Linked DNA regions of Azospira inquinata. The protein of the gene in region 1 interacts with the protein of each later gene in a pairwise test. Links are inferred from orthologs where the notes say so. Each region holds a gene or a part of one and is shown in the gene's direction. Other genes may lie near its edges.

What was found.
Region 2: the proteins of aceE (region 1) and nth interact in binary tests that used the Escherichia coli proteins (3 or more experiments, as listed by UniProt). The link is inferred for Azospira inquinata from one-to-one orthologs.
Region 3: the proteins of aceE (region 1) and groL interact in binary tests that used the Escherichia coli proteins (3 or more experiments, as listed by UniProt). The link is inferred for Azospira inquinata from one-to-one orthologs.

What each region holds. Positions count from the first base shown.
Region 1 is NZ_CP064782.1:822,689-828,092, forward strand. Bases 845-4,108 are described here. They hold aceE (pyruvate dehydrogenase (acetyl-transferring), homodimeric type), read left to right. Parts: upstream 845-1,229; coding sequence 1,230-3,908; downstream 3,909-4,108. Other genes in these bases: aceF (dihydrolipoyllysine-residue acetyltransferase), read left to right, coding at 3,929-4,108. Also shown: Azoinq_RS03645 (PAS domain-containing sensor histidine kinase), read right to left, coding at 1-786; more of aceF, read left to right, coding at 4,109-5,404. UniProt on the Escherichia coli protein: Component of the pyruvate dehydrogenase (PDH) complex, that catalyzes the overall conversion of pyruvate to acetyl-CoA and CO(2).
Region 2 is NZ_CP064782.1:2,690,234-2,695,230, reverse strand. Bases 1,041-3,897 are described here. They hold nth (endonuclease III), read left to right. Parts: upstream 1,041-2,072; coding sequence 2,073-2,723; downstream 2,724-3,897. Other genes in these bases: Azoinq_RS12305 (DUF1841 family protein), read left to right, coding at 3,889-3,897; Azoinq_RS12310 (FIST C-terminal domain-containing protein), read left to right, coding at 2,805-3,896; Azoinq_RS12320 (electron transport complex subunit E), read left to right, coding at 1,353-2,051; rsxG (electron transport complex subunit RsxG), read left to right, coding at 1,041-1,325. Also shown: Azoinq_RS12330 (RnfABCDGE type electron transport complex subunit D), read left to right, coding at 1-649; more of rsxG, read left to right, coding at 654-1,040; more of Azoinq_RS12305, read left to right, coding at 3,898-4,317; Azoinq_RS12300 (methyl-accepting chemotaxis protein), read right to left, coding at 4,443-4,997. UniProt on the Escherichia coli protein: DNA repair enzyme that has both DNA N-glycosylase activity and AP-lyase activity. The DNA N-glycosylase activity releases various damaged pyrimidines from DNA by cleaving the N-glycosidic bond, leaving an AP (apurinic/apyrimidinic) site.
Region 3 is NZ_CP064782.1:2,171,751-2,176,787, forward strand. The notes cover bases 1,294-4,190. They hold groL (chaperonin GroEL), read left to right. Parts: upstream 1,294-1,864; coding sequence 1,865-3,517; downstream 3,518-4,190. Other genes in these bases: groES (co-chaperone GroES), read left to right, coding at 1,530-1,820; yedF (sulfurtransferase-like selenium metabolism protein YedF), read right to left, coding at 3,618-3,875; yedE (selenium metabolism membrane protein YedE/FdhT), read right to left, coding at 3,872-4,190. In the rest of the region: Azoinq_RS09955 (type I restriction endonuclease subunit R), read right to left, coding at 1-1,104; more of yedE, read right to left, coding at 4,191-5,037.

The sequences.
Region 1 (5,404 bases):
GTGGGCCACCGCGTAAAGCAGGCCGTCCTGGGGAGCCGGATTGAGATTCCACAACAGCCATTTTTCTCCGCCACTGGCACAACGGAAGCGCCCTTCGAATTCCCAGGGCTTGCCCTGGGCCAGGCGGGCCAGGCCATCTTCCACCTTGGAATCGTCCGGGGCCACCGCCAGTTCCACCAGGGAACGCCCTACCAATTCTTCCAGCCGATAGCCCAGCACCCGCTGGAAAGCCGGATTGGCCCGGCGAATGCGCCCCCCCAGGGTAGCCACGCAGAGCAGGCCCAGGGAGAGGGAAAAAAGCCGATCCCGATCCCGTTCCACCTTGCGCCGGGAGCGGCGCTCCCAGAGGAAAGCCCCGGCCGCACCGGCACCGAGCAGAAGCCCGGGAATCAGGCCATAACGCCAATCGGTACCGGAAACGGGGGTTGCCTCAGGGGCCGGGATGTCGGGCGTTGTCGCGGAAGCCGCCGGCACCGGGTCCGCCCCGGGGGAAGGCATGGACGCCGCATCACTGGCAGGCGAGGTCTGAAGATTTCCCGCCCCGGCCCGATCCCCGGCGCTGCCCCTGGAGGAGGTGCCATGACGGACCGGAGCTGGCTGGCCGGTCTCCCGCCCCCAGCCCACCTCGTCGGGGGCGGGCATGGCCAGGCCGTTGCCGCCCCCCACGGGGCGCAGGCCGGCCCCTTCGCCCCAGGCGGGAGCACCGCCTGCAAGCAGCAGCCCCCCGGCTAAAGCCAATAGGGACGCCCGTTTACGGGGAAAAAAGAAAACCGGGGAAGTACGCATGAAAAAATCAAACCGCATGACAGGGCCAGGGCAATCGGCAGCAGGGCCCTATTGTAAAGCCAGCAGCCCCCTTTCCCGGGGAAAACTTCCGGAGAATGGGCATAGAAGCGGCGGGCAACCCAGCTTTTTGCCCCGCACCGCCGCTTGGCGGAGAAATCCCACCCGGGTCCCCATCCGCCGGGCTTTTCCTCCGGAGCATCCCCTCTCACCGGGGAATTTAGGCCCCATTTCCCCCGCTTTTCCCACTCCGCCCCAAATGGGGAAAGCCAGGACTGGCGCTTGTTGCGCCGCAATATTGCACATTACGAACCTCGTTTTTATAATGCGGAACGACGCTAGGCGAAGTCCCCATTTCGATCTAAGCTAGGCATTGCTCCATACCCTGGAGCGATGCAAGAGCGTCCATCCAGGCCTAACAAGACCGACATTCAGGAGACAAAATCATGGCAGCTCCCTCCCCTTCCCCCCTTTCTCCCAACCCCGATCTGGACCCCGGTGAAACCCGGGAATGGATTGACGCCCTGGCCGGGGTCATCGATAAGGAGGGCCCGGACCGGGCCCATTTCCTCCTCTCCCGCCTGATTACGGAAGCGCGGGAGGACGGCATCGACCTCCCCTATAGCGCCACCACCGAATACATCAACACCATCCCGGCCAATCAGCAGCCCAAATACCCGGGGGACCCGGACATGGAGGAAAAAATCCGCTCCGTGATCCGCTGGAATGCCGCGGCCATGGTGGTCCGGGCCAACAAGCACACCAACGTGGGAGGCCACATCGCCTCCTTCGCCTCCAGCGCCGTGCTCTACGACGTGGGCTTCAACTGGTTCTGGCGCGCCCCCACGGCGGAGCGGGGCGGGGATCTGATTTACTTCCAGGGCCACTCCGTGCCCGGGGTTTATGCCCGGGCCTTCATGCTCGGTCGCCTCACCGAAGAGCAAATGGACAGTTACCGCCAGGAAGTGGACGGCAAGGGCATTTCCTCCTACCCCCACCCCTGGCTGATGCCGGATTTCTGGCAATTCCCCACCGTCTCCATGGGCCTGGGGCCTTTGCAGGCCATCTATTCCGCCCGCTTCATGAAATACCTGGATAGCCGGGACGTGGCCAAAACCGCCGGTCGCAAGGTCTGGGCCTTCCTGGGGGATGGGGAAATCGACGAAGTGGAATCCCTGGGGGCCATCGGTATGGCGGCCCGGGAAAAGCTGGATAACCTGATTTTTGTGGTGAACTGCAACCTGCAACGGCTGGACGGCCCGGTGCGGGGCAACGGCAAAATCATCCAGGAACTGGAAGGGGACTTCCGGGGCGCTGGCTGGAATGTCATCAAGCTCATCTGGGGCACCCACTGGGACGCCCTCTTCGCCCGGGATAAAAAGGGCATCCTGAAAAAACGCATGATGGAATGCGTGGACGGGGAATACCAAACCTTCAAGGCCAAAAACGGGGCCTATGTGCGGGAGCATTTCTTCAACACCCCGGAACTGAAGGAACTGGTGGCGGACTGGACCGATGACGACATCTGGGCCCTGAACCGGGGCGGCCACGACATGTTCAAGATTTACACCGCCTTCAAGGCTGCCACGGAAACCCAGGGCCAGCCCACGGTCATCCTGGCCAAGACCATCAAGGGTTACGGCATGGGGGTGGCCGGGGAAGCCATGAACATCGCCCACCAGGCGAAGAAAATGGGCACGGACGCCTTGAAGCGCATGCGGGACCGTTTCGGCCTGACCATTCCGGACGACCAGATCGAACAGGTGCCCTACCTGAAATTCCCGGACGATTCCCCGGAAGTGGCCTACATGAAGGCCCGGCGGGACGCCCTGGGGGGCTATATTCCGGCTCGGCGGCGTACTGCCGAAGCCCTGCCCATGCCTCCCCTGTCCGCCTTTGACAGCCTGCTCAAGGCTTCCGGCCAGGGTCGGGAATTTTCCACCACCATGGCCCTGGTACGCATCCTCAGCCACCTGCTCAAGGACAAGGCCCTGGCCAAACACATTGTCCCCATCGTGCCGGATGAATCCCGCACCTTCGGCATGGAAGGCATGTTCCGCCAGTTCGGCATCTGGAATCAGGAAGGCCAGAAGTACGTGCCGGAAGACCACGACCAGCTGATGTTCTACAAGGAATCCCGCACCGGGCAGATCCTCCAGGAAGGCATCAACGAAGCGGGGGCCATGGCGGACTGGATCGCCGCCGGGACCAGCTACAGCACCCACGGGGTGCAGATGGTGCCCTTCTACATCTTCTATTCCATGTTCGGCCTGCAACGCACCATGGATCTGTGTTGGGCGGCCGCCGACCAACGCACTCGGGGCTTCCTCATCGGGGGCACCTCCGGGCGCACCACCCTGAACGGGGAAGGGCTGCAACACGAGGACGGCCATTCCCACCTGCTCTCCGCCGCCATTCCCAACTGCATTTCCTACGACCCCACCTTCGCCTATGAAGTGGCGGTGATCGTCCAGGACGGCCTGCGCCGCATGTATGTGGAGCAGGAAGACGTCTATTACTACATCACCGTGCTCAACGAAAACTACGAGCACCCGGAAATGCCGGAAGGAGTGGAAGCCGCCATCCTCAAGGGCATGTACCAGCTGAAGAAGGGGGTGGCGTCCGACGGTCCCCGGGTGCAACTGCTCGGCTCCGGTTCCATCCTCCGGGAAGTGATCGCCGCCGCCGACCTGCTGCGTCAGGACTGGGGCGTGGAAGCAGACATCTGGTCCTGCCCCAGCTTCACCGAGCTGTCCCGGGACGGCTACGCCGCCCAGCGCTGGAACATGCTCCACCCCCTGGAAACGCCCCGCCGTTCCCACGTGGAAGCCTGCCTGGAAGACACCCGGGGCCCCATCGTGGCGGCCACCGACTATGTGCGCCTGGTAGCCGACCAAATCCGTCCCTTCCTCAACCGCCGCTACACCGTACTGGGCACGGACGGCTTTGGCCGCTCCGACACCCGGGCCAAGCTGCGCCACTTCTTCGAAGTGGACCGCTACTGGGTCACCCTGGCCGCCCTCAAGTCCCTGGCGGACGACGGGCTCCTGGCCCGGGAAAAGGTGGCCGAAGCCCTGACCAAATACGGTCTGGACCCGGAAAAACTCAACCCCCTGCACGCCTGATGCCCTGACGGAGACAAACCATGAGCCAAGTGATTGAAGTGAAGGTTCCGGACATCGGGGATTTCAAGGATGTGCCGGTCATCGAAGTAATGGTCAAACCCGGGGACACGGTCCAAGTGGACGACGCCCTGGTCACCCTGGAATCGGACAAAGCCACCATGGACGTGCCCTCCCCGGCCGCCGGGGTGGTCAAGGAAATCAAGGTACAACTGGGGGACCGGGTTTCCGAAGGTAGCCTGGTTGTGCTGCTGGAAGCCTCCGGGGACGCCACCGCAGAAGCGCCCGCCGCTCCGGCGGCAGCGCCCACCCCGAACGCCCCGGCCCCCGCAGCAACGACCGCCCCCGCCCTGGTGGAAGTGACCGTGCCGGATATCGGGGACTTCAAGGACGTGCCGGTCATCGAGGTATTCGTCAAACCCGGTGACCCGGTGAAGGTGGATGACGCCCTGGTGACCCTGGAATCGGACAAGGCCACCATGGATGTGCCCTGCTCCGTGGCCGGGGTGGTCAAGGAAGTGAAGGTGAAGCTGGGGGACAAGGTGTCCCAAGGGGTCGCCGTGGTGGTGGTAGAAACCGCCGCCCAGGCATCCGCCCCGGCCCCGGCAGAAGCCCCCGCCGCCCCCTTCCGCATCACCCCCCCGGAATTTACCGGCCCGGCCCCCACCCAGCCCTACGCCCCGGCGGCCCTGGCCCCCGTACCGCCCCTGGGAGGCAAGACCCACGCCTCTCCCTCGGTACGGGCCTTCGCCCGGGAACTGGGGGTGGATTTAACCAAGGTGGCCGCCACCGGCCCCAAGGGTCGCATCCTCAAGGAAGACGTGACGGCCTTCGTCAAGGGCGCCCTGTCCGGCGCCGCTCCGGCTGCGGCTCCTGGCGGCTCCCTGGGCGGTGGGCTGGATCTGTTGCCCTGGCCCAAGATCGATTTCAGCAAATTCGGGGAAATCGACACCCAGCCCCTGTCCCGCATCAAGAAAATCTCCGGTCAGAATCTGTCCCGCAACTGGGCCATGATTCCCGCCGTGACCTACCATGAGGACGCGGACATCACGGACCTGGAAGCCTTCCGGGTCCAGCTCAACAAGGAAAACGAAAAGGCGGGCATTAAGCTCACCATGCTGGCTTTCCTCATCAAGGCCAGCGTCCGGGCCCTGCAGCAATTCCCCGAGTTCAACGCCTCCTTGGATGGGGAAAATCTGGTGCTGAAAAAGTATTTCCACATCGGTTTTGCCGCCGACACCCCCAACGGTCTGGTGGTGCCCGTGGTGAAAAACGCGGATCAGAAGTCCATCGTGGAAATCGCCCAGGAAAGCGGTTCCTTGGCCAAACAGGCCCGGGACGGCAAGCTCAAACCGGCGGACATGCAGGGGGCCTGCTTCACCATTTCCAGCCTGGGAGGCATCGGCGGCACCTACTTCTCCCCCATTATCAATGCGCCGGAAGTGGCCATTCTGGGGGTGAACAAGAATGTGATGAAGCCGGTCTGGGACGGCAAGGCC
Region 2 (4,997 bases), 1.9 Mb from region 1 along the record:
CCCGGCCATGATCGCCTTTGCGGTATGCATCGTTTCCTTCCCTTCCCTCATGTCCCAGTGGCCCGGGATCGGCGGGGATTTCGGCCAGCAGCTGCAAATCATTTTCGGCTGCCTGCCCCGGGTGGATGCGGTGACCAGCGCCACCCCCCTGGACAGCCTGAAGACCGCCCTGAAGCTGGGTGAAGGCCATGCCACCGTGGCGGGCATTCTGGCCAATCCCAAGGTGTTCGGCACCATGGCGGGCCAGGGTTGGGAATGGGTGGCCGGAGGCTACCTGCTGGGCGGCCTGTGGCTGTGGCAGCAGAAGGTCTTTACTTGGCATGTGCCCTGCACCTTCCTGGCCGTGCTGGCCCTCTTTTCCGGGGCGCTCTGGGCCTTCCACCCGGCGGCTTTCGCCAATCCCCTGTTCCACCTCTTTTCCGGCGGCGCCATGCTGGGCGCCTTCTTCATCGCCACCGATCCGGTGTCCGGCGCCACCACGCCCCGGGGCAAGATCATTTTCGCCGCCGGGGCGGCCCTGCTCACCTACCTGATCCGGGTCTTCGGCGGCTATCCGGATGGGGTGGCTTTTGCCGTGCTGTTCATGAATATCTGCGTGCCCCTCATCGACATGTACACCCAACCCCCGGTTTTCGGTCAAAAGGATTAAGGCCATGGTGACCGTCAAAGACCCCAGCGCCACCACTCTGGCGGCGCGCACCGCCGTCATCCTGTTCCTTTTCGTCATTGTCTTTACCGCCGTGCTGGCAGCCATTTACGCCCTCACCCGGCCGGGTATTGAAGCTTCCGCCGCCGAGGAAAAGCAGCGCAGCATCGGCGAAGTGCTGCCCCAGGCCCTGTACGACAACAATCTGCTCCAGGACGAAACCCAGATTCCCCCCACGCCGGAACTGGGCCAGGACGATAAATCCCTCATCTATCGGGCCCGGCTCCAGGGCCAGCCCGCCGCCCTGGTGATGGAAGCGGTGGCGCCGGACGGCTACGCGGGCAAAATCCGCATGCTGGTGGCGGTCAAGGCCAACGGGGAACTGGCCGGGGTGCGGGTGACGGAATACAAGGAAACCCCGGGGCTGGGGGATTACATCGACCCCAAGAAAGACAATAAGCACAAGGATCATCCCTGGATCGAGCAATTCACCGGTCTTTCCTTCGCCCGGGTGGAGGAAAAGGGCTGGAAGGTGAAGAAGGACGGCGGCCATTTTGATTCCGTGGCCGGCGCCACCGTCACACCCCGGGCCGTGGTCAAGGCCGTGAAAAAAGCCCTGGCCTACGCCAACGCCCACCGGGACGAGCTGTTCGCCGCCCCGGCCGTTCCCGCCAAATAACCCACTCTTCGTTGCACGAGACAAAACATGGCCTTTCTTCCCAGCCGCGCCGAAATCAAGGACATCATGCTCAATGGGGTCTGGCGGCAGAACAGCAGCCTGGTCCAGATTCTCGGCATGTGCCCCCTGCTGGCCATCACCACCAGTCTGGTCAATGGCTTCATGCTCTCCCTGGCCACCCTGCTAGTCATGGCCCTGTCCAATTTCTTTGTGGCCTGTCTGCGGAATTTCATTCCCCATGAAATCCGCATTCCCGTGTTCATCCTCATCGCCGCCGCCGTGGTGACCATGGTGGACCTGACCATGAATGCCTACCTGCACAGCCTCTACCTGGTGCTGGGCATTTTCATTCCTCTGATTATTACCAACTGCTTGGTGCTGGCCCGGATCGAAGCCTTCGCCGCCAAGAACAGTCCCCTGGCCTCCGCCCTGGACGGAGCCATGATGGGGGTCGGCATGATCTGGACCCTCTCCCTCCTGGGGGGGCTGCGGGAACTGATCGGCACGGGCAACCTGTTCGGCGGCATTGAACTGGTGGTCCCCAGCCTTTCCCATCTGCGCCTTCTGCCGGAAAACTACCCGGGCTTCCTGGTCTCCATCCTGCCCCCCGGCGCCTTCATTGTGCTGGGCTGCCTGGTGGCCTGGAAAAACTGGGTGGAAGCCCGGGCCGCCCGCCGGGCCCAGCGCCCCATTCCCGAACCGGTGACCGCCGGCGGTTGCCACTAGGCCCCGGCCCCCAAGCCCGCCATGAACGCCGCCAAACGCGCCCAGATCTACGCCCGGCTCCAGGCGGCCAACCCGGCGCCGACCACGGAACTGGAATACGCCACCCCCTTCCAGCTCCTCATCGCCGTTCTCCTTTCGGCCCAGGCCACGGATGTGGGGGTCAATAAAGCCACCCGCCGCCTCTTTCCCGCCGCCCCCACCCCGGAAGCCATGCTGGCTCTGGGGGAAGCCGGGGTCGCGGATTACATCAAGACCATCGGCCTTTACCGCACCAAGGCCAAAAACGTCATCGCCACCTGTCACCTGCTTCTGGAACGCCATGGAGGCCAGGTGCCAGAGGACCGGGACGCCCTGGAAGCCCTGCCCGGAGTAGGCCGCAAGACCGCCAACGTGGTGCTCAACGTGGCTTTTGGCCATCCCACCATTGCGGTGGATACCCATATTTTCCGGGTTGCCAACCGGACCCGGCTGGCCCCTGGCAAGACCCCCCTGGAAGTGGAAACCAAGCTGGAAAAATTCACCCCCGGGGAATACAAGCAACACGCCCACCACTGGCTCATTCTCCTGGGCCGCTACGTGTGCAAGGCCAGAAAGCCTGACTGCGAACGCTGCCTCATCGCCGATCTCTGCGAAAATCCGGAGAAGACGGCGGACCAGCCCGCCCATGTCTGACCCCGCCGCCCAGGCCCCATCCCTGGGGGGGCGGCGTTCCCCTTATCCCTTTCACCCCTGAGCCCTGGCCAAGGACCCGCCATGTACGCCGCCACCGCCCTGGTTTCCGGTAACGACGCCCATCCCGCCCTGGTGGATCAGGCCGTAAACCAGGCCCTGGCGCGCCTGTCCGCCCAGGGCGCAGCCCGGGCCAGCGCCCTCCTCCTCTTCCTCACCCCGGATTTCGCCCGGGCAGGAGCCGCCGCCGTACTCACCGCCTCCCGGGCCGCCGATTGTCTCCAGGTGGCGGGGGGCATAGGGGCGGGCCTATTCACCGAAGACGGCTGGGTCTTGGACCGGCCCGCCGTCGCCGTCCTGGCCCTGGCCGCTCCCTTCGGTCTGGAGACCGCCCATGGCCCGGAGGACGGCTTTCCCGGGCTGGCCTACGGCAGTCCGGACCATCTTCCCGGCCCGGGTTCCTGGCTGGGAGGGGTCTATAGCAACACCCAGGCCCCCCTACCCCTCTGGCAGGGCGGTCGCCTCCTGGCTCCCGGCCCCCTCCATCTGCGCCTCAAGGGAAGCCGGGGCCACTACGCTGCCGCCCACGGCCTACGCTTTCTCGGAGAAGGGGCGACGGTCACCCGCTGCCAGGGGCACGATCTGACCCAGGTGGATGGCCAGCCGGCCCTGGACGCCCTGCTGCGGCGCCTTCCCCCGGATCTGCGCCAGCGTTCCCCCCTGCCCCTGCACCAGCTCACCGCCGTGCTGGCGGACAGCCCCCCGGCGGCGGCCCTGGCCCGCCAGGAGGCGGAACTGGTGCCCCTGCTCACCGCCAACGGGGACCGGTCCCTGACCCTGGCCGCCCCTTTGCGCCCCGGACGCCAGCTGGTCTGGGCCATCCGCCAGCCCCTGGCGGCGGAACAGGAATTGCGGGACCGGCTCGCCGCCCTGGCCCAGGAGGTGGCAGCCCCGGATTTCGCCCTGGTTTTTTCCTGCATTGGCCGGGGCCCCTATTTTTATGGGGGCGAGGACCGGGACTGGCTGGCCCTGAAGGCCCAGTTCCCCAACCTGCCCCTCCTGGGGGTGTATGGCAGCGGCCAGCTCCTGCCCTGCCCGAAAGGCCGTACCCTGGTGCACAATACGGTCCTCACCGCCCTCTTCAGTCACCCATCGGAGACCGCCCCCCGTGTTTAGCCCCAGCCGCGATCAAGTCCGTCAATTTTTCTGCACCGCCTGGCGCAAGTACCAGCAACAGCAACCCCTGGAGCCCATGGAACAGCAGGCGGTGGCGGTCATTCTGCCCCATCCGGAATACCGGGAACTGCTAGAGGACGAGGCCCAGGCCCTGGCCCGGGAATGGCCGCCGGAAGGAGGCCAGATGAACCCCTTCCTCCATCTGTCCCTCCACCTGGCCATTCAGGAACAGCTCTCCATCGACCAGCCCCCGGGCATCCGGGACGCCTATGAGCGGCTCTGCCGCAAGCTGACGGATGAGCACGAGGCCCAGCACCGGCTTCTGGAATGTCTGGGGGAAACGGTGTACCGGGCCCAGACCGCCAGCGCCCCCGTGGATCCCCAGGAATATCTGGCGGCGGTCCAGAGTCTGGCCCGCTAGGCGGATCTCATCGCCCCGGGGCCTGGAACCTAGACCGGGAGCCCTCAAGAGAGGGCATCGCCCTGTCCCCCGCGCTCGCCATGGTTCCCCGGGGAACCGGGCCCCGAATACCCCCGCCCCCTGCCTCAAGCCCTCAGGCGGAAGCCGGCCAGCAGTTCCCGCAGCAGATTGGTGTGTTCCAGCAGGGCTGCCGTGGCCTGTTCCGCATCCTGGGCCGCCGCCGTGTTCTGCTCGATGAGGCTGGAAATGTGTTCCATGCTCCGGCTTACCTCCTGGCTGGCCACGGTCTGCTGCTGGGCGGCGTCGGAAATCTGCCGGGCCATGTCCGTCACCTGGCGGGAAGACTGGGTAATGCCCGCCAGCCCGGCCACGCTCTCCCCCATCAACTGATTGCCCGATTCCACCTCGGTCACCGCGCTTTCCATGCGGCTCACCGCCTCCCGGGTGGTGCTTTGGATGGCTTCCACCGTAGCCGTAATGTCCCCCGTGCTGGCCGTGGTGCGCTCCGCCAGCTTGCGCACCTCATCTGCTACCACGGCAAAGCCCCGGCCCGCCTCCCCGGCCCGGGCAGCTTCGATGGCCGCATTCAGGGCCAGCAGATTGGTCTGACTGGCGATTTCCTGGATCACCCGGGTTACGTCCCCGATGCGCACAATGGCGTCGTTCAGCTCATGGAGACT
Region 3 (5,037 bases), 1.3 Mb from region 1 along the record:
TTTGTAGTTGCGCTTGTTGCTGTCATCCAGCGCTAGGCCCAGCTTCTGGATCGTGGTGACGATAACCTTATCGGCTTTGTCGTCGGACAGCAGGCGACGCACCAGGGTTTCGGTATTGGTGTTTTCTTCGACGCAGTTTTCCTGGAAGCGGTTGAATTCCTCCCGGGTCTGGCGATCCAGATCCTTGCGGTCCACCACGAACAAACATTTGTCGATGTCCGGGTTGTCCTTGAGCAGGGTGGAGGCCTTGAACGAGGTAAGCGTCTTGCCGCTGCCGGTGGTGTGCCAAATGTAGCCATTGCCGCAGCGTTGGTGGATGCAGTCCACAATGGCCTGCACGGCATAAATCTGGTAAGGCCGCATCATTAGCAGCTTCTGCTCGCAGGCCACCAGCACCATATAACGGCTGATCATCTGGCCCAGGGTGCATTTGGCGAGAAACTGCTCGGCGAAAACCTCCAGATTGGTGATTTTTTTGTTGTTCTTGTCGGCAAATTGGTAAACCGGCAGAAAGCGTTCATCCGCGTTGAAGCTGAAATGGCGGGCGTTGTTGTTGGCAAAGTACCAAGTGTCCGCCCGGTTGCTCACAATGAAGAGCTGGATGAAGCAGAGCAGGGTCTTGCTGTAGCCGTTGCCAGGGGCGTCCTTGTAATCCACGATTTGTTGCATGGCTCGGCGCGGACTGACGGCCAAAGTCTTGAGCTCAATCTGCACCACCGGAACCCCGTTGATGAGCAGCATCACGTCGTAGCGGTGGTAACTGTTATCGGTGTTGATGCGTAACTGGTTGACCACTTCAAAGTGGTTTTTGCACCAGTCTTTGATATTGACCAACGTGTAGTTCAAGGGGGTGCCGTCGTCCCGTTCGAAAGCCGTGATGCTGCGCAACGTCTGAGCCGCTTTATAGACATCCGCCGTAATAACGGTATCGAGCAGGCGCTGAAATTCGCCATCGGTGAGTTTGACCCGGTTTAATGCTTCAAATTTTTCACGGAAATTGGCTTCTAGGGCTGCCCGATCCCGGATGTCCGGGCGGTAGGTGTATTTGAGGTCATCCAGCTTGGCAATCAGATCAAGCTCGATTTGGTTTTCCGTGGTTGACATGTGGATCACCTGAAACAGGCGAATGGTATTTTGTAATGGGCGGAGTCTAACAGTGCTTGGCGGAGCAACCCAACTACCATGAGGGTGACAAGTGCGCTATGGCTTTCCTTTCATTTGTTGTGGGGAGCGTTGCCCTGGAGTGGCCTTCCAATGCTTCGGCGCTGGAGGAATGTTTTTCCGAAAGGGGAAACGGCATGAACCAGCCGCTGCCTCCGCAAAACGGGGAACAGGGGAGGTGGGCCTGGGAGTCTGACCTTCTCCCCAATCACCCCACCCCACAATTTTCCCGTCCCCAGGGCTTGAAATCCCCCTAAGCCGCCCCTATTATTAGCACTCGCAACGGTTGAGTGCTAACACCCGGTGGGGTGGGGCACCGACGCCGGACAAATTCCACCGTACAACTTCGCAACAAGGAGCTAAATCCTATGAAAATCCGTCCCTTGCATGATCGCGTGATCGTCAAGCGCCTGGAAGAAGAACGCAAGACCGCTTCCGGTATCGTTATCCCCGATGCAGCCGCTGAAAAGCCCGATCAAGGTGAAGTGGTTGCCGTGGGCAACGGCAAGCTGCTGGACAACGGTGAAGTCCGCAAGCTGGAAGTGAAAGTGGGTGACCGGGTGCTGTTCGGCAAATATTCCGGTCAGACCGTGAAGGTGGATGGCCAGGAAGTGCTGGTCATGCGCGAAGAAGACCTGATGGGCGTGATTGAGGCCTAAGCCTCCTTTCCCCCTGTTCAATCGATTTATTGAGGAGAGTATCAATGCCTGCTAAGGAAGTTAAATTCGGCGATTCCGGTCGCGCCCGCATGGTTGAAGGCGTCAATATTCTGGCTGACGCTGTCAAAGTGACCCTGGGCCCCAAGGGCCGTAACGTGGTGCTGGAACGCTCTTTCGGCGGCCCCACCGTGACCAAGGACGGTGTGTCCGTGGCCAAGGAAATCGAACTGAAGGACAAGTTCGCCAACATGGGCGCCCAAATGGTCAAGGAAGTGGCTTCCAAGACCTCCGATCTGGCCGGTGACGGCACCACCACGGCTACCGTGCTGGCCCAAGCCATTGTCCGGGAAGGCATGAAGTACGTGGCCGCCGGCATGAACCCCATGGATCTGAAGCGGGGTATCGACAAGGCGGTGGAAGCTACCATTGATGAGCTGAAGAAGCTGTCCAAGCCCTGTTCCACCACCAAGGAAATCGCCCAAGTCGGCTCCATTTCCGCCAACTCCGATGCCTCCATCGGTGAAATCATCGCCCAGGCCATGGAAAAGGTCGGTAAGGAAGGCGTGATCACCGTGGAAGACGGCAAGTCCCTGCAAAACGAACTGGAAGTTGTGGAAGGGATGCAGTTCGACCGCGGCTACCTGTCCCCCTACTTCATCAACAATCCGGATAAGCAAATCGCCATCCTGGAAAACCCCTATGTGCTGCTCTTCGACAAGAAGATATCCAACATTCGGGATCTGCTGCCGGTACTGGAACAAGTGGCCAAGGCCAGCCGTCCCCTGCTGATCATCGCCGAAGACGTGGAAGGGGAAGCCCTGGCCACCCTGGTGGTGAACAACATCCGCGGCATCCTGAAGACCGTGGCCGTCAAGGCTCCTGGCTTCGGCGACCGTCGTAAGGCCATGCTGGAAGACATCGCCATCCTCACCGGCGGTCAAGTGATCTCCGAAGAAGTGGGCCTGTCCCTGGAAAAGGCCACCCTGGAAGATCTGGGCCAAGCCAAGCGCATCGAAGTGGGTAAGGAAAACACCACCATCATCGACGGCGACGGCACGGAAGACGCCATTAAGGCCCGCGTGACCCAAATCCGCGCCCAAATCGAAGCCGCCACTTCCGATTACGATCGGGAAAAGCTGCAAGAACGGGTGGCCAAGCTGGCCGGCGGTGTGGCCGTGATCAAGGTGGGTGCTGCCACCGAAATGGAAATGAAGGAAAAGAAGGCTCGCGTGGAAGATGCCCTGCACGCTACCCGCGCCGCCGTTGAAGAAGGGATCGTCCCCGGGGGCGGTGTTTCCCTGCTGCGCGCCCGTGCCAATGTGGGCTCCCTGAAGGGTGCCAACCACGAACAAGACGCCGGCATGAAGATTGTGCTGCGTGCCGTGGAAGAACCCCTGCGCCAAATCGTGGCCAACGCTGGCGACGAACCCTCCGTGGTGGTGAACAAGGTGCTGGAAGGCTCCGGTAACTTCGGTTACAACGCTGCCACCGGCGAATACGGCGACATGGTGGCCATGGGCGTGCTGGATCCCACCAAGGTGGAACGCACCGCCCTGCTGAACGCCGCCTCTGTGGCCGGTCTGATGCTGACCACCGACTGCATGGTGGCCGAACTGGTGGAAGACAAGCCTGCTGCTGCCGGCATGCCCGATATGGGCGGCATGGGCGGTATGGGTGGCATGGGCATGGGGATGTAATTTCCCCCGAGTCCTGCACTCAAGCAAAAGCCCGGCTTCGGCCGGGCTTTTTTATGGGGCAGAGGGGGCAAGACCTCCACCCCGGGGGAAGTCCCCCCTTTCAGCGGCGGATCAGATAACGGATGGTGGGGCCGTCCTGCACCACCTCCAGTACCTCATAGCCGTGGTTTTTCGCATCCACGGGAATACTGTTGATGGACTGGGGACAGTCGGTCACCACTTCTAGCACCTGGCCCGGAGCCAGCTGGGGCAAGGCCTCCAGGGTGGCCACCGCCGGGTAGGGACAGGGCTCCCCCCGCATATCCAGGCGGAAATCGGGGGCGGGCAGGGAAGCGGGTTGGGTCGGGGTTTGGGTCATAGGGCCTCCTGGGCCGCTTTACGGGCAAAGAAATGTTTTTCCCACCACAGCACGGCCAACAGGGCGACGGCCAGCAGCAGATAGGTGACCAGCAGGCCTCCTGCCGGGCCAAAGGTTTCCAGCAGATTGACCTTGGCGTAGGGGGTGACCAGAAGGGGGGTCAGATCGTCCCAGTAAATGGCCAGCAGGGTAGAGCCGATCACATTGCCCAGACCTACCCACCAGTAATGCACCTGGCCTTCCACGGCCCGGTACATCCAGCCCGTTTCACAGCCCCCGGCCAGCACAATGCCAAAGCCGAAGAGCAGTCCCCCCAGTACCGCATTGGGCCCGGCCCACATAATCTTGGGGGCCACTCCCAGTTGCACGTAGCTGAAGACGCCGATAACGCTCACCGCCATACCCAGGAGAATGGCCTTGGCCATCTGGGTACGGCCGGTGATCCACAAATCCCGGAAAGCGGAGGTGAAGCAGACCTGGGCCCGTTCAATGATTAGGCCGAAGGCCAGTCCGAACAGGGCTGCCAGCCCCAGCTTGGGGGTGGCCCCCACCTTGCTGCCCGCCCAGGCCAGAAAGGCGAGAAACACCACCATGCCTAGGCGAAAGCGGCGGGCCGCCTGGCGGGGATCCTGTTGCAGGGGCGTGGGGGCGCTCACCTTTTGCAGCTTCAGGGGTACCCGGAACAGGGGTAGCAGGGTAAAGCGGGCGCCAAACCAGGTGCCCACGGCGGTCGCCAGGGCAAAGAACCAGGCGTGCAGGGAAAACTGGGGAATGCCGGTGAAAAAGGCGGCCAGATTGCAGCCCATGGCCAGACGGGCGCCAAAGCCGGCAATGATGCCGCCCACCAGGGCCTGGGCGATGCGGATCGGATGCTGGGGCAGGCGCAGCTTGACGTTGTTGGCCCACAGGGCGGCGGCGAAGCAACCGGCGAACATGCCCAGGATCATCATCCCATCCACCCGTTCCAGGGGCGTACCCTCAAAGTGCATGAGCTTGAAATAGGTCCAGGTTTCCGGGTGGTAACCGGCGAATTGGAGCAGGTGGCCGCCCCAGCGGGTGAATTCCCCGGTCACGGCCCAGAAGGTGCCGGTGATGCCGAAGTAGTAGGCGGCCAGCACCCCGGCGGCGATGATGGCCGGCACGGGAGGCCAAAAGGTGATGA